Regions from separate parts of the Butyricimonas sp. RTP31003st1_G1_RTP31003_210430 genome, predicted to be linked through region 1. Evidence: riboswitches for the same ligand, from Rfam matches in the RefSeq annotation. Region 1 holds a riboswitch; each other region holds the start of a gene.

Region 1 (3,201 bases):
GCTTCCCCGTGTATATAAAACTATAATTCAAAAACCAGCTCTTGTACGTCCCGTTCAGAATCAACGAACCGCTATGCCAAGGGATATACGGAATCTGGTCCCCGTAATACGTACTCTCCTTCTTCGTGAAATCCTGAGCCTTCTGGTATGTGTAATTCACCCGGGCATCCAACAACCAATGTTGACAGAACCTCCAATTACTCTGCAAGGCAACATCAATACCTCGAATTTCTACCTCTCCCAGATTCACCATCGTCCAGCGAAACTGATTGGAAGTCGGCATGGCAATAATCTTATCCGACACCTCGTTATAGTAGGCATCCATCTGTACGTCCAGCCCCTGCAACACCCCTTTATCAAAGTTGCGATTATAAGTCACTCCCACGTTATACTGGTTCGTGTACTCCGGTTCCAGATTTATATTCCCGATAAAAGTATAATACAAATCATTCAACGTCGGCATTCGGAACACTCGCTTATAAAAAGCCCTCACGTTAAAATCCGCCACACGGAACGGTTGCCACGCCATCACGACCGTGGGTGTATATTCCTGCATATCATCCGCTGCCCCATTCGCCACCTTCGTCCGCTCATGCACGAAAGTCCCCAACACGCTTGCCTGAAATTTAAAACGGTCAAAATGCAAGGCCGTCGCCACGGCCCCTAAAGTCGTGTAACGGGTCGGATAGACAAAATCCACCAAATCTGCATTCAGCTTGTTCCACTGAAAATCCACGGACACATCCACGTTCCAAAAAGGCAAAATGGCAAACATATTGGCTGACGAAACATAAATTTCGTGTTGCCGGAAATGATTATTCACGTACATCGTACTCACGTCCAACCGGGGATCGGAAAGATAATGCAAATAATCATAGGCATACTTCGCGTTCATCTGTAAACTATAACCACTAAAATGCCTCAAAAAAGAACCTTGAAGGAAAAAATTAGAATCCCATTGACGATCCTGATGCTTGAACTTTCCCGGCTCTTCCCGTACCGATGCGCCGGGATAACCTCTTTCGGAATCATAAAAATATGCCTTAGCCTTCCACTCTCCGTCATTCATCCGGCCAAACACACCATACTCTGCCCGCAAAGCACGAACATCCCCGTTCTTACGAACCTCCGTCGTATCGTAACCATTCTTTTTTTTGTAGCTAAACTTATACTTTCCTGTCGTGTACATATACTCCGAACTAAAAGCCCCGCTCACGTGTTCCCCCAACCGATGTTCAAACAACACTGATGGATTCGCCACCCCGAAAGATCCCGTTTTAAAAGTAACCTTCGCATTATATTTCTTCCCGTCTGTAAATCTAGGTGTACGGCTTGTCATATAAATAGACCCGGCCGAGCCAAAATCTTTGGCAGACTGGAATATGGCACTCCGCTGCCCGTTATACAAAGAGATCGCCTCCATGTTATCCAGTGAAAAACGTCCCAGATCCACGGTCCCGTTCTGTGCGTTTCCCAACTCGATACCATCATAAAACACCCCCACGTGTTGGGTCCCCATCGCCCGGATATTCACGGTCTTCAAGCCCCCGATTCCCCCGTAATCCTTGATCTGCACCCCCGAAAAATAACGCAAAGCATCCGCAACGGAATGTACTGTCAACCTTTGCAACACCGGACCTTCCATCGTTTGAACCGGAATCACCTCCTTCTGAACCCGCTTGGCGGAAACAACAACCTCATCAATATTGTACACCTTTGTCGTGTCCACTTTTTGTGCCCACAAATAATTCCCAAACAAGGAACACCATAAAATTACACCAAAAACGATTAATTTCATTTACTCTGCCATTAAACGATAACAAATCCGATCATTCCATTTCCGGCGATCGCCTTCATTTGCAATCACCTTGGACCCAATCATTAATTCAAGAAAGATTTATTTTTCTTGCACCTCGCGAACTCTAGTCCCAGAGAGTTACGAACTCATGATCTTGGCAGGTCTTCTGACTTGCTCCGTCCTTGAACGCCCTTCCCATTTCGTGTCGAAACAGTGGATGTGAGTCTTGTTCACGGACTTTGGCGGAGCTTACAGCAGCGGGTCTGTTCAGGATTCACACCTGATTCCCTTTTCACCACACGCCCGAAACGAGGTGTGACACCAAAATCGTTGCAAAAATATATAAAATATAAAGACAGTAGAAGTTTATGACACTATTTTTCACTCTTTATTTCACAAAACAAAATACTGATAATCTACTACATAAACATACAACTAGGTCTGCAAAGCACATATTTTGACTTGCAGACCCAGCACGTTTACCATCTCACGGAAATAAACTACTCCTTTTTCCAGTTTCCATCCACCATATCTTGATATTGGGGATTATACCCGTTACCCGACACGATCCACTTGTCGGAAGTCAGTACCGGGATCACGCTTTTCAAGCCGGAGAAGTCGAATAACCCCACATTCGTCTTAATCTCCACAGCAGACGCCGACACGAGTACCGGAAAATTGACGTATTCCAAAGAGGCTGTTCTCGTCGTCCATGCGTTCAACGTCAACTTTCCCCCGATAGACATCAATGCCGGTGCATAGACACCATCCAAATGACCTCCATAAGAGTCATTCGTCCTAATATTGAAATCACCTTTCACCGTTTCCAACGCAGGCAGTGATAGTAACTCTATGTTACAGCAATGTCCGGCATTTAACGAACCGATTTTTGTCAGTTTCGGTAGATTTACCCGGGAGCGTCCTTGAATGTAAAAACCGAACTCCCCGTCAACCTCTTTCAAATTGGGTAAATTCAAATCATCCACGGCAGCCACAACCGTGAGGCTGAATTTCCCGGTCACTTTTTCCACATTCAACTGAACCGTCTCCGTACGACTACCGGATATCCAGAATTCAAAGAAATCTGTCGTCGTGACTTCCTTGATGCCCTTGATAACAATATTCGGGGCATAAAGAGATAAACGTTGCATGGAGATAGCTTCGTCACCGATCAAGGTGAGAGGCACATTGTTATTACGAACCTCAAGATAAGTCAAGCCGTCAATCTCCCGGATATCCAATTCCGAAACATTTGATTGACTAAAAGAGAGCGAACCGACAGATAGGGAATGCTCCAAGAAAGAGTAATCTTCGGCAAGGATTTCCGAGAAATAAAGGCTGGAAACCTTCGTAAGCGAACCAAGAGCAGATAAATCCGCAAGAGAACTCATGCTGCGGAAGTT
Region 2 (3,201 bases), on a different contig from region 1:
TGAAACTTATTATCGAGGCTATTGCCCCGTTTGAAGTTCCGGAAGGTCTAGTTCAGGTGATCGAGGAACCCACGATCGAAAAGACTTGCGAACTTATGGAAGCTTGTGATGTCGTGGTTGCCACGGGAGGAATGCCCATGGTAAAATCAGCTTACTCATCGGGCAAACCCTCTTTCGGTGTCGGCGCAGGTAACGTACAGGTAATCCTAGATCGATTTATTGATTTCGATGTAGCGGCAGAAAAAGTCATCACCGGTCGCTCCTTTGACAATGGTATCATCTGTTCCGGGGAACAGAGTTTCATTTATCACAAAGACGACAAACAGGAAGTCATGGACACTTTCCGCCGTCACGGGGCATACATCGTGTCCGAAGAAGATCGGGACAAAGTAGTTAATGCACTTTTTGAAGACGGGCATATTTGCAGGGATATTGTCGGACAATCCGTTCAGACAATCGCAAGCAAAGCCGGCATCTTCGTACCGGGTAACACCCGAGTCCTCGTGGTAGAAGCTCACGGAATAGGACGTGACGACCTCATCTGCAAAGAAAAAATGTGTCCCGTCATGGCTGCATTCGCTTATGACAACTTTGATGAAGCGATAAAAATCGCCAAAACAAATCTGTTCATGGAAGGAAACGGACACACGGCCGGAATCCACTCCAACAATCAAGCAAACATCATCAAGGCTGGAACAGAACTCTCCGTATCACGCCTGATCGTGAATGCCCCGTGTGCTACCACGGCCGGAGGTTCCATACAAAACGGGCTCCCCGTGACCAACACCCTCGGGTGCGGAAGTTGGGGGAACAACTCGATTTCCGAAAACTTCACCTATAAACACCTATTAAATATCACACGCATCGCCCCGTTATCCGCACGGATACACGTACCCTCCGATGCCGAAATATGGGAATTATAAAAAATAATCGTAAATTTGCGGGACTACAAGTGACAGTACACCTCTTTAACGTTGGTTTCATAAATACGTACAGCACTTGTAACCCGCAAATTTCATGTTATACGAATATGGACTTCAGTATCAATATAAAAGAAATATTCACCGCCTTTATGGTACTTTTCGCCGTGATCGACATCACGGGATCAACTCCTATTATTATCGGGTTGAATGATGCAGGAAAAAAAGTCAGTGCCGAAAAAGCCGCAGGAATATCTCTCGTTATATTTATAGCATTTCTTTTCGCGGGAGACGGATTATTGAAATTATTCAACATCGACATTTCCTCTTTTGCCCTTGCCGGGGCATTAGTGCTTTTCGTACTCGCCATAGAAATGACCTTTAGTATCGAGATTTTCAGAAATGATGGCCCGGAAGGTTCGGCAACAATCGTACCTGTTATCTTTCCGCTTATCGCAGGAGCCGGGGCATTAGCAACCACGCTGACACTTAAAGCTGAATGTAGCGTTTTTAGTATTATCATTGCCATTCTTCTTAACATGACGGTCGTCTATATTGTTCTACGCAATGTCTATTTAGTAGAACGGGTTCTCGGGAAAGGCGGCGTTTACATTCTACGAAAATTCTTTGGCATCATTCTACTTGCCATGTCTGTAAAAATTTTCGCATCCAATTTAAACACTCTGCTGGCATCACTATCTTAGATCAAAAAATTCTTTTTGGAAAACTTTTTGAAAAAATCAAACAAGAAAGTTTTCCAAAAAAGATATTTTTTCTCTCACCAATAGAAAAATTATTTATACATTTGTCTAGATTTTGGTTCCTTCAACAAGGATTAAAAGGGAATCAGGTGAAAATCCTGAACAGTCCCGCTGCTGTAAGTTTCACTGAATCGTTCAAGCATCACATTGCCACTGTTTTCCAACGGGAAGGCGCTTGACCGGGAACAAGTCAGAAGACCTGCCAAGACCAGAGGTTTCAAAGGCTTTCGAGGAAAAAGCCGGGAACGCAGGTATTTCAAACATACTTACATCCCGTTTTTAATCATAAAGTCATCTCAAACCAAAACAAAATTAAAATTCATGTAATTGTAACTAAACTAAAGGAATAAGAAAGACATGATTCAGACAGTTGTAAAAAGGGATGGCCGGGTTGTCGGCTTTAATGAAGAAAAAATTATCGCGGCCATTCGTCGGGCAATGCTCCACACGGCTCAAGGAGAGGATATGGAATTGGCATCCACCATTGCCGACCGGGTCGCTTACCGCGGGGCAGAACAGATGACCGTGGAAGAAATACAAGACAATGTAGAGATCGAACTCATGAAAAGCCGCAGAAAAGATGTGGCACAACTATATATCGCTTATCGAAACCAGCGGAGCGTTGCACGTAAAGCAAAAACGAGAGATATTTTTCTGGAAATTATCGAAACAAAATCCAACGACATTACCCGGGAAAACGCAAATATGAATGCGGACACCCCGGCAGGGATGATGATGAAATTTTCCAGTGAAACTACCAAGCCTTTTGTTGACGACTACTTGTTAACCGAAGAAGTGAAAACCGCAGTTCGCCAAGGCTACTTGCATATTCACGACAAAGACTATTACCCCACGAAAAGCCTTACCTGTGTGCAACACCCGTTGGATAAGATTCTGAGAAACGGATTCTTTGCCGGACACGGGGAATCACGTCCTGCCAAACGTATCGAAACAGCCAGCATCCTAGGGTGTATCTCTCTGGAAACCGCCCAAAACGAGATGCACGGGGGACAGGCGATTCCCGCTTTTGACTTTTACCTGGCTCCCTATGTACGTTCCAGTTTCGTGGAAGAAGTCAAAGTATTGGAAGAATTAAACGGAGAAAACTATAACCATCTTTATCACATCGAAATTCAAGACTATATTCCCCGGGAACTATCAGGTTTGACCGGAGAACAACGAGTTTTACAACACGCCATCAACCGCACGGTAAACCGGGTACATCAATCCATGGAAGCTTTTATCCACAACATGAATACCATCCACAGCCGGGGAGGTAATCAGGTTGTTTTCAGCTCCATCAACTACGGCACAGACACTTCTGCCGAAGGACGTTGTGTCATCCGTGAATTATTGCGTTCCACCTACCGGGGAGTGGGTAACGAAGCCACGGCTATTTTCCCGATTCAAATCTGGAAAAAGAAAAAAGGAGTAAACTACCTTCCGGAAGACCCGAATTACGATCTATACGAGTTCGCATGCAAGGTTTCCGCCCGTCGCTTTTTCCCGAATTTCATAAA
Region 3 (3,201 bases), on a different contig from region 1:
CCTAGAGAAAATCCCGCACCGAGGTAGCTGTTAACGGAAATATCAACTCCTTGTGTCCGGGCTTTGTCCAGATTCTCGTAAGTTTCTCGGGAAGTGACCTTGTTGGCTTCGTCTTCCGGTGTTAGGGGTAATTTCTTTGACTCTATAACGTTACGGAGGTCATTGATATACCCGTTTACGGAGATGTTACAGTACTTTCCCGCATATTCCGTGTTGAAAGCGTAGTAATTCGATTTCTCCGGTTTCAGATCGGGGTTCCCGATAACGACGGTTAATTTTCCTTTCTTGGCAGATTCCTTATAATAATAGAGGTCCGTCAACAAGGGAGCCTTGAATCCGGCCGCGTAAGAGAGCCTGAAGTTGAAATTTCCTAGGCTGTACATGGCTGAAAGTTTGGGCGTAAACTGATTCTTGAATGCCTCGTGGTAGATGTAACGGAAACCGGGTACTAATTGGAGTTTTTTGAAAAGACGAATCTCGTCTTGTGCATAAAGAGCCAGCGTATAGACATCTTTACTCTCCGCCAGATCGGTGGGATTCTTTAAGTAGTCCTTGATGTACTCGGTTCCAATGGAAATTTTGTTGTACTTACCGATCTTGAATACTCCTTTTAGGTTGGTAGATAAGTAGCGTTGACGTTTGGTCAGGATTTCATCTCCGACGTGGGTGGTCGTGTCGCCCTTGGACTCGATGGCACGGGTGTATACTTTGTAGTACTCGTAGTTGTTGGCGTTGACATCCAAGCTAATATAAGCGGAATTACCGAACAGATATTTTCCCCCCAATCCCACAGCGTAGTTCTCGTATGACATATCATAGTCGAATCCGGAAGGGTCTTTAGCATCCTTGTTCACGGGACGGTCGAGTTCTTTGGTAAAGTAACTTCCTTCCACGTACAAGTTCAGATTTTTTGATGGATCGAAGGCAAAACGTTGGTTCACGATGTCCGAGTGAAATTTATCAGACACTTTGCGACGGGTAGGTACACTATCTTCTGTGATATTACTGAGTTGCCAGCCGTCAGATTGGCGCCTTTGATAAGAGGTTGAGGACGAGAATTTGCCAGCGTTGATGTCTGCGTTGACGTTCTCGATAAAACTGCCCTTGCCTCCTAATCGGGTCGTGGACACGATGTTCAGGGCGTCATGCGGCTGATCTGTGATAATGTTGATCACTCCCGCAATAGCGTCCGATCCGTAGAGGGAGGAGGCTGCACCTTTAAGGACTTCGATTCGTTTTACCCTACCCATGTCGATCCGGGAGAGGTCAACGTAACCGGAAATGTCTCCGGTCATTTTCTTCCCGTTCACGAGAACGAGGATATAATCTCCTTTCATTCCGTTAAGGGTCATGTTTGTACTCATAGCCGTTGGGCGGAAACTAAACGAGGGATTTAGCATCACGAGGGCATCCTCGATGGTGGAGATTCCACCTTTTTTGATGTCCGAGGCTGTCATGACCTCGACGGGGACTGGTGAGTCCTTTAATTTTCGGTGAGTTCCCGTTCCCGAAACAACGACTTGATCGAGGTTGATCAGTGATGTTTTCAGTTGGAACAGAATGTCACTTTTGCTACTACTGACTTTTATGGAACTGACTTCGTAACCGGAGTAACTGGCCCGGAGCGTGTAGGTACCGTCGGGAACTTTTTCGAGGACGAATTCGCCCTTGTTGTTCGTGGCGATTCCGATGCTTGTTCCGACTAATCGTACATTGGCCCCGATAAGTGCTTTCCCGCTTTTTGCATCGATCACTTTCCCTCTCAACGTGATCTGCCCTAGCGAGACGCTTGCCAAAGTCAGCATGAATAATGTAGTCAGTACTACAATTCTTTTCATTCGGGTTAAGTTTTAAAGTTTATAATAGTATTCCTGGCCCCGAGAATACGCTATTACCTATGTTTGTCTCGGCAGGTCTCCTGACTACGCCTAAGAAAGATACCTTCCCGTCCTTACGAACAGTGGTGTAAGAACCTTTCTTTGAATCTCTTCGTTAGGGAGAAACGGGCATCACAGTAGCGGGCACTGTACCGGATTCTAACCGGTTTCCCTCTTGTATGTTAATTGAGCATTAACACATCACCTAAGACGGCACAAATGTATATATTTTTTGACAAAAGGTTACGGTTGGGTGAGAAAAATGATACCTGGAGAAGGTATAGAGATTCGTTAAGGATATTGTTGGAGTTTTTATTATATAGGTTGGTTGTCAGTTTGTTATGATGATTGAATTATGGAAATAAAAAAATCATGTTGAAAAGTATAATATAAAAAAATATATTACATTCGCGCCATGTTTTGGTGCGGAGCCTTCGGTCATGGAGGTGATGCTTAATAGGGAATCCGGTGTGAATCCGGGACTGTACCCGCAGCTGTAAGTTCCTATACAAGGGGTTTTGTACTTCAAATGTCACTGGTTATAAACTGGGAAGGCAACAAAATCCGGAACAAGTCAGAAGACCTGCCGAACAAGATAAACCATAGCTTTCGGGAAAAAAAGCGAGAGGGAAAAAGATGGATTTTACCTTAAACTCATGTTGCCCAAAAGACTATGTTAATAATGCTTATTCATTATTAATATATAGTTGTATGAAAAAAGTTGTTGTATTAGCATTGTTGCTGTTTGTGTGCGTCGGTTCGCTTTTCGCTCAAGAGGACGATAAGCGAAAGAAAAAGAGTATCACGGACTCTTTATTCCGTATCGATCAGGTGGATGTGATGCAGAAAAAGAAGAGGATTGATTTGTTGGGATTGGATGTGCCTTTACGTTTCGTTCCGATAACGGTGAGCAAGTTGTCTAGCCAGATGCTTGACCGGAAGGGAATTGTTGATCTGATGGATGCCGTTAAGTTTTTGCCGGGAATTGTAGCGAAAGACAAGCAATACGGGCAGTTTCAACAGTTTTCTATTCGCGGCCAGGGGAGTGCGGTTGTTATGATTGACGGGATTCGCGATGAGCGGACGTTGAATAATAACGTGCCTTACGGGGATTTGGCTGCCGTGGAGTCTATCGAATTGTTGAAAGGACCCGCCGCTATTTTGGCCGGACATTCGGCTATGGGCGGAGTGTTGAATATCGTGCGCAAGAAAGCGTCTCCCGATTTTTCGGCTAACGCTCGTATCAGTTATGGTAGCTGGGATGAGAGACGGGCTACTCTTGGTTTCGGGGGAAAACTTGTGGGACCTCTTGAATATCGTGCCA
Region 4 (3,201 bases), on a different contig from region 1:
GAGAGCGGGCGTTATAAAAAAGTGATTGTCGTGGGAGCTGAAAAGATGTCCGCGATTACGGATTACACGGATCGGGCAACTTGTCCTATTTTCGGAGATGCGGCTGCCGCCGTGTTGCTGGAGCCGACAACTGAAGATTTGGGGGTAATTGACCACATATTGCGTTCGGATGGAATGGGACGTGTTCACCTACATATGAAAGCAGGTGGTTCTTTGAAACCGCCAACCATTGATACGGTTTTAGCCCGGGAACATTATATTTACCAGGAAGGACAGCCCGTGTTTAAACATGCTGTATCGAACATGGCAGACGTGTCGGTGGAAGTGATGGAACGCAATAACTTGTCCTCGGAGGACGTGGCTTGGCTGGTACCTCATCAGGCAAACCTGCGTATTATCAAGGCTACCGGGGAACGAATGGGGTTACCCAAAGAGAAGGTCATGGTTAATATCCAAAAATACGGTAACACGACCTCGGCAACAATCCCGTTGTGTCTGTATGAATGGGAGGACCAACTGAAGAAGGGGGATAATTTGATCCTTGCTGCTTTTGGTGCCGGATTTACATGGGGTGCCATTTATTTGAAATGGGGATATACTCATAAGGGTTAGATTGTATCGATAATACGATATACGAGGCTGTTCGGGAAATAACCGAACAGCTTTTTTGATTTCAGAAGATGGGTGTAAGATATTTTAGCTGATTATTAGAAAATAATTGTTTTTTTCATTAAGAAATAAATTATTTTATATATTTGCGTCGATTTTGGTGAGTCCCATGCTATCTGTATGGGATGTAAGGGAATCCGGTGAGAGTCCGGAACAATACCCGTTGCTGTAATCTCTTTCCCGTTACACGGGAAATGCTTAGTCACCTCATGCCACTGGTTCGTCCGGGAAGGCGACATAAGCGGAGAAAGTCAGAAAACCTGCCTGAATTAGATGTTTTTATTGTTCTCGGGAATAAGGATGATAAAAAGGAAAAAATAATAGCTATTGTTTTTATTAACAGTAACATTTATGAAGCCACGGATGTGCGTGATGTGTGCTGTCGTGTGGCGTTTATAATGTTTATGAAAAAATAATAAACATGAAAAGTATCTTATTGCTAGTATGTGGCGTACTTGTATTGAATTTCGCACCAATGTCAAGACTTATGGCGATTCAACCGGAGGTGATGGCTGATACGGTGAAAACGGTAAAATTAACCGGAAAAGTCGTGGATGTTGAAACAGGGGATGCAATACCTTTATCAACTCTCATGGTGAAAGAGTTAGGTTGGGGGAGTGTTTGCGATACGGAAGGAAAATTTAAAATTGACGTGCCTGCCAATCGTAAAGCAACTTTGACGGTTCGTTCTGTCGGGTATGAGACTCGTGAAGTTGATGTGGCTCCTGGAACAATCTCTGGACTTGTTATTAAGCTGAAGAAGAGTTTGTTGGATTTGGACGAGGTGGTTATTACAGGTACGAGAACGGAAAAGGTGATTTCCGAGGCTCCCGTGATGACTCGTGTCGTTTCTGCCGAGGAGTTACAACGAAATGATTACGAGAGTATGATGGATGTTCTGGAGTACAATATTCCGGGGCTTCGTTTTAACGTGGACCCTCGCGGTAATAATATCCAGATTCAGGGATTGGAAAATAGTTACATCCTTATCTTGGTTGATGGGGAGAGGTTATCTCAGACTCCCGGGGGACCTATCGATTTCGATCGGCTGAGTACGTCCAATATTAAACGGATCGAGATTTTGAAAGGTGCGGCTTCTGCTCTTTACGGGTCAAGTGCCATGGGTATGGTTGTGAATATTATCACGGATTCTCCGAAACGCTCTTTGGAAGGCTGGGCAAAAGCTCGTTATTCTAAGTTTAATGATCTGCAGTTGGATGCGGGGATCGGGTTGGCTCACAAGGGATTTTTCTCCCAGACTCTTTTTCGTCGTAATTCCACGGATGGGTATGATCTTACGCCCGAAACACCCCAGTCTTACACGATGAATCCTTCACATGATATGAATATAGAGGAGAAGGTAGGATGGAATAATGAACGGACGAAAGTGGTGGCTTCAGCTTCTTTCTATTGGAATGAAGTAGAGAATCCTCCCAAGGGAGAATCTCCAACGCATTATCGCAGTTTAAACAAAACATTCCGGGCATCATTGGAGCATGCCTTCGGGGAAAAGAATAAGTTGTATGCGGTGTATTACGGAGATTTTTATACTCGTAAGACCGTGTATGATTTGATTGATCTTGCAGATAGTACGAATGCGACTTCTCACGAGCAGACAGCCCGTTTGACAGATATTTATAGTCCCTTGAAGAACGTGGAGATTGTTGGAGGAATTGAATGGAATTGGACTCGGAATTATAATAAGATGCAATACGGTAAGGAACAAACCGTGAGAAAAGTGAACGATGCGAATGTTTTCGTGCAGGTGGATTGGCAGATATTGCCGGAGCTGGATTTGGTAGGAGGTTTCCGTTACACACACCATTCTGTTTTTGGTGACGCGTATACCCCGAAAGTAAATTTGATGTATGCCCCGGGCAGTTTTAAATTCCGTGCCGGGTATAGTCGGGGATTTAAGGCTCCCGGCTTGACGGAGTTGTATTCTGATTTTGACATGGGAAGTGTGTCGCATAATGTTGGAAATCCAGATTTGAAACCGGAATATTCCAATTATTTATCGGTTTCGGCGGAATATACTTACAATGGACGGTTGAATGCAAGCGTGGAAGGGTACCAGAACACGATAAAAGATAAAATTAATTCTTTTGTTATTGACGTGGAAGATCCGGAACCGGGACAATTGGGAGCAGAAATGCATTATGCAAATGTGGAGGCCGTGCGTATACGCGGGGCAGAAGGAACATTAACTTATTACCCGATTAAGCAATTGTTGCTGAGGGGAACTTATGCTTATACTGATGCGAGAGATCGGGAGACGGATTTGCAATTGTCCGGAAATTCAAAACACGCCTTGAATTTTACCACGACATTACGCGGTAAATTATTGAAACGGGATGGTTCTGTTTCTCTCTCCGGACGGTGGACTTCTAAGAAATTGTCACAGAGTAAATCCACTGAAACGGACGATAGCGGTCAAGAAATAGAGGTGATTCGTGAAAATACAAAACCGGCTTATAGTCTTTGGAAATTGGTGGCCCAATATACGCCTTGGCAAAAGAAGTTTATGAGGTT

What was found. A riboswitch is a leader RNA that binds a small molecule or an ion and turns the genes downstream of it on or off. The one in region 1 is predicted to bind cobalamin.
Region 2: linked by a shared signal. The riboswitch ahead of AB5542_RS18415 (anaerobic ribonucleoside triphosphate reductase) and the one ahead of AB5542_RS11200 (TonB-dependent receptor) in region 1 are both predicted to bind cobalamin.
Region 3: linked by a shared signal. The riboswitch ahead of AB5542_RS06295 (TonB-dependent receptor) and the one ahead of AB5542_RS11200 (TonB-dependent receptor) in region 1 are both predicted to bind cobalamin.
Region 4: linked by a shared signal. The riboswitch ahead of AB5542_RS17745 (TonB-dependent receptor) and the one ahead of AB5542_RS11200 (TonB-dependent receptor) in region 1 are both predicted to bind cobalamin.

The regions. Positions count from the first base shown of each region.
Region 1 covers NZ_JBCOSQ010000031.1:41,307-44,507, reverse strand. The annotation lists gene AB5542_RS11200 (TonB-dependent receptor) at 1-1,798, opposite strand, end outside; cobalamin riboswitch at 1,937-2,139, opposite strand; gene AB5542_RS11195 (leucine-rich repeat protein) at 2,299-3,201, opposite strand, start outside.
Region 2 covers NZ_JBCOSQ010000079.1:4,401-7,601, reverse strand. The annotation lists gene AB5542_RS18425 (aldehyde dehydrogenase family protein) at 1-923, shown strand, start outside; gene AB5542_RS18420 (MarC family protein) at 1,031-1,624, shown strand; cobalamin riboswitch at 1,721-1,903, shown strand; gene AB5542_RS18415 (anaerobic ribonucleoside triphosphate reductase) at 2,039-3,201, shown strand, end outside.
Region 3 covers NZ_JBCOSQ010000014.1:55,545-58,745, forward strand. The annotation lists gene AB5542_RS06295 (TonB-dependent receptor) at 1-1,838, opposite strand, end outside; cobalamin riboswitch at 1,891-2,101, opposite strand; cobalamin riboswitch at 2,282-2,483, shown strand; gene AB5542_RS06300 (TonB-dependent receptor) at 2,589-3,201, shown strand, end outside.
Region 4 covers NZ_JBCOSQ010000072.1:5,828-9,028, forward strand. The annotation lists gene AB5542_RS17740 (beta-ketoacyl-ACP synthase III) at 1-612, shown strand, start outside; cobalamin riboswitch at 751-952, shown strand; gene AB5542_RS17745 (TonB-dependent receptor) at 1,091-3,201, shown strand, end outside.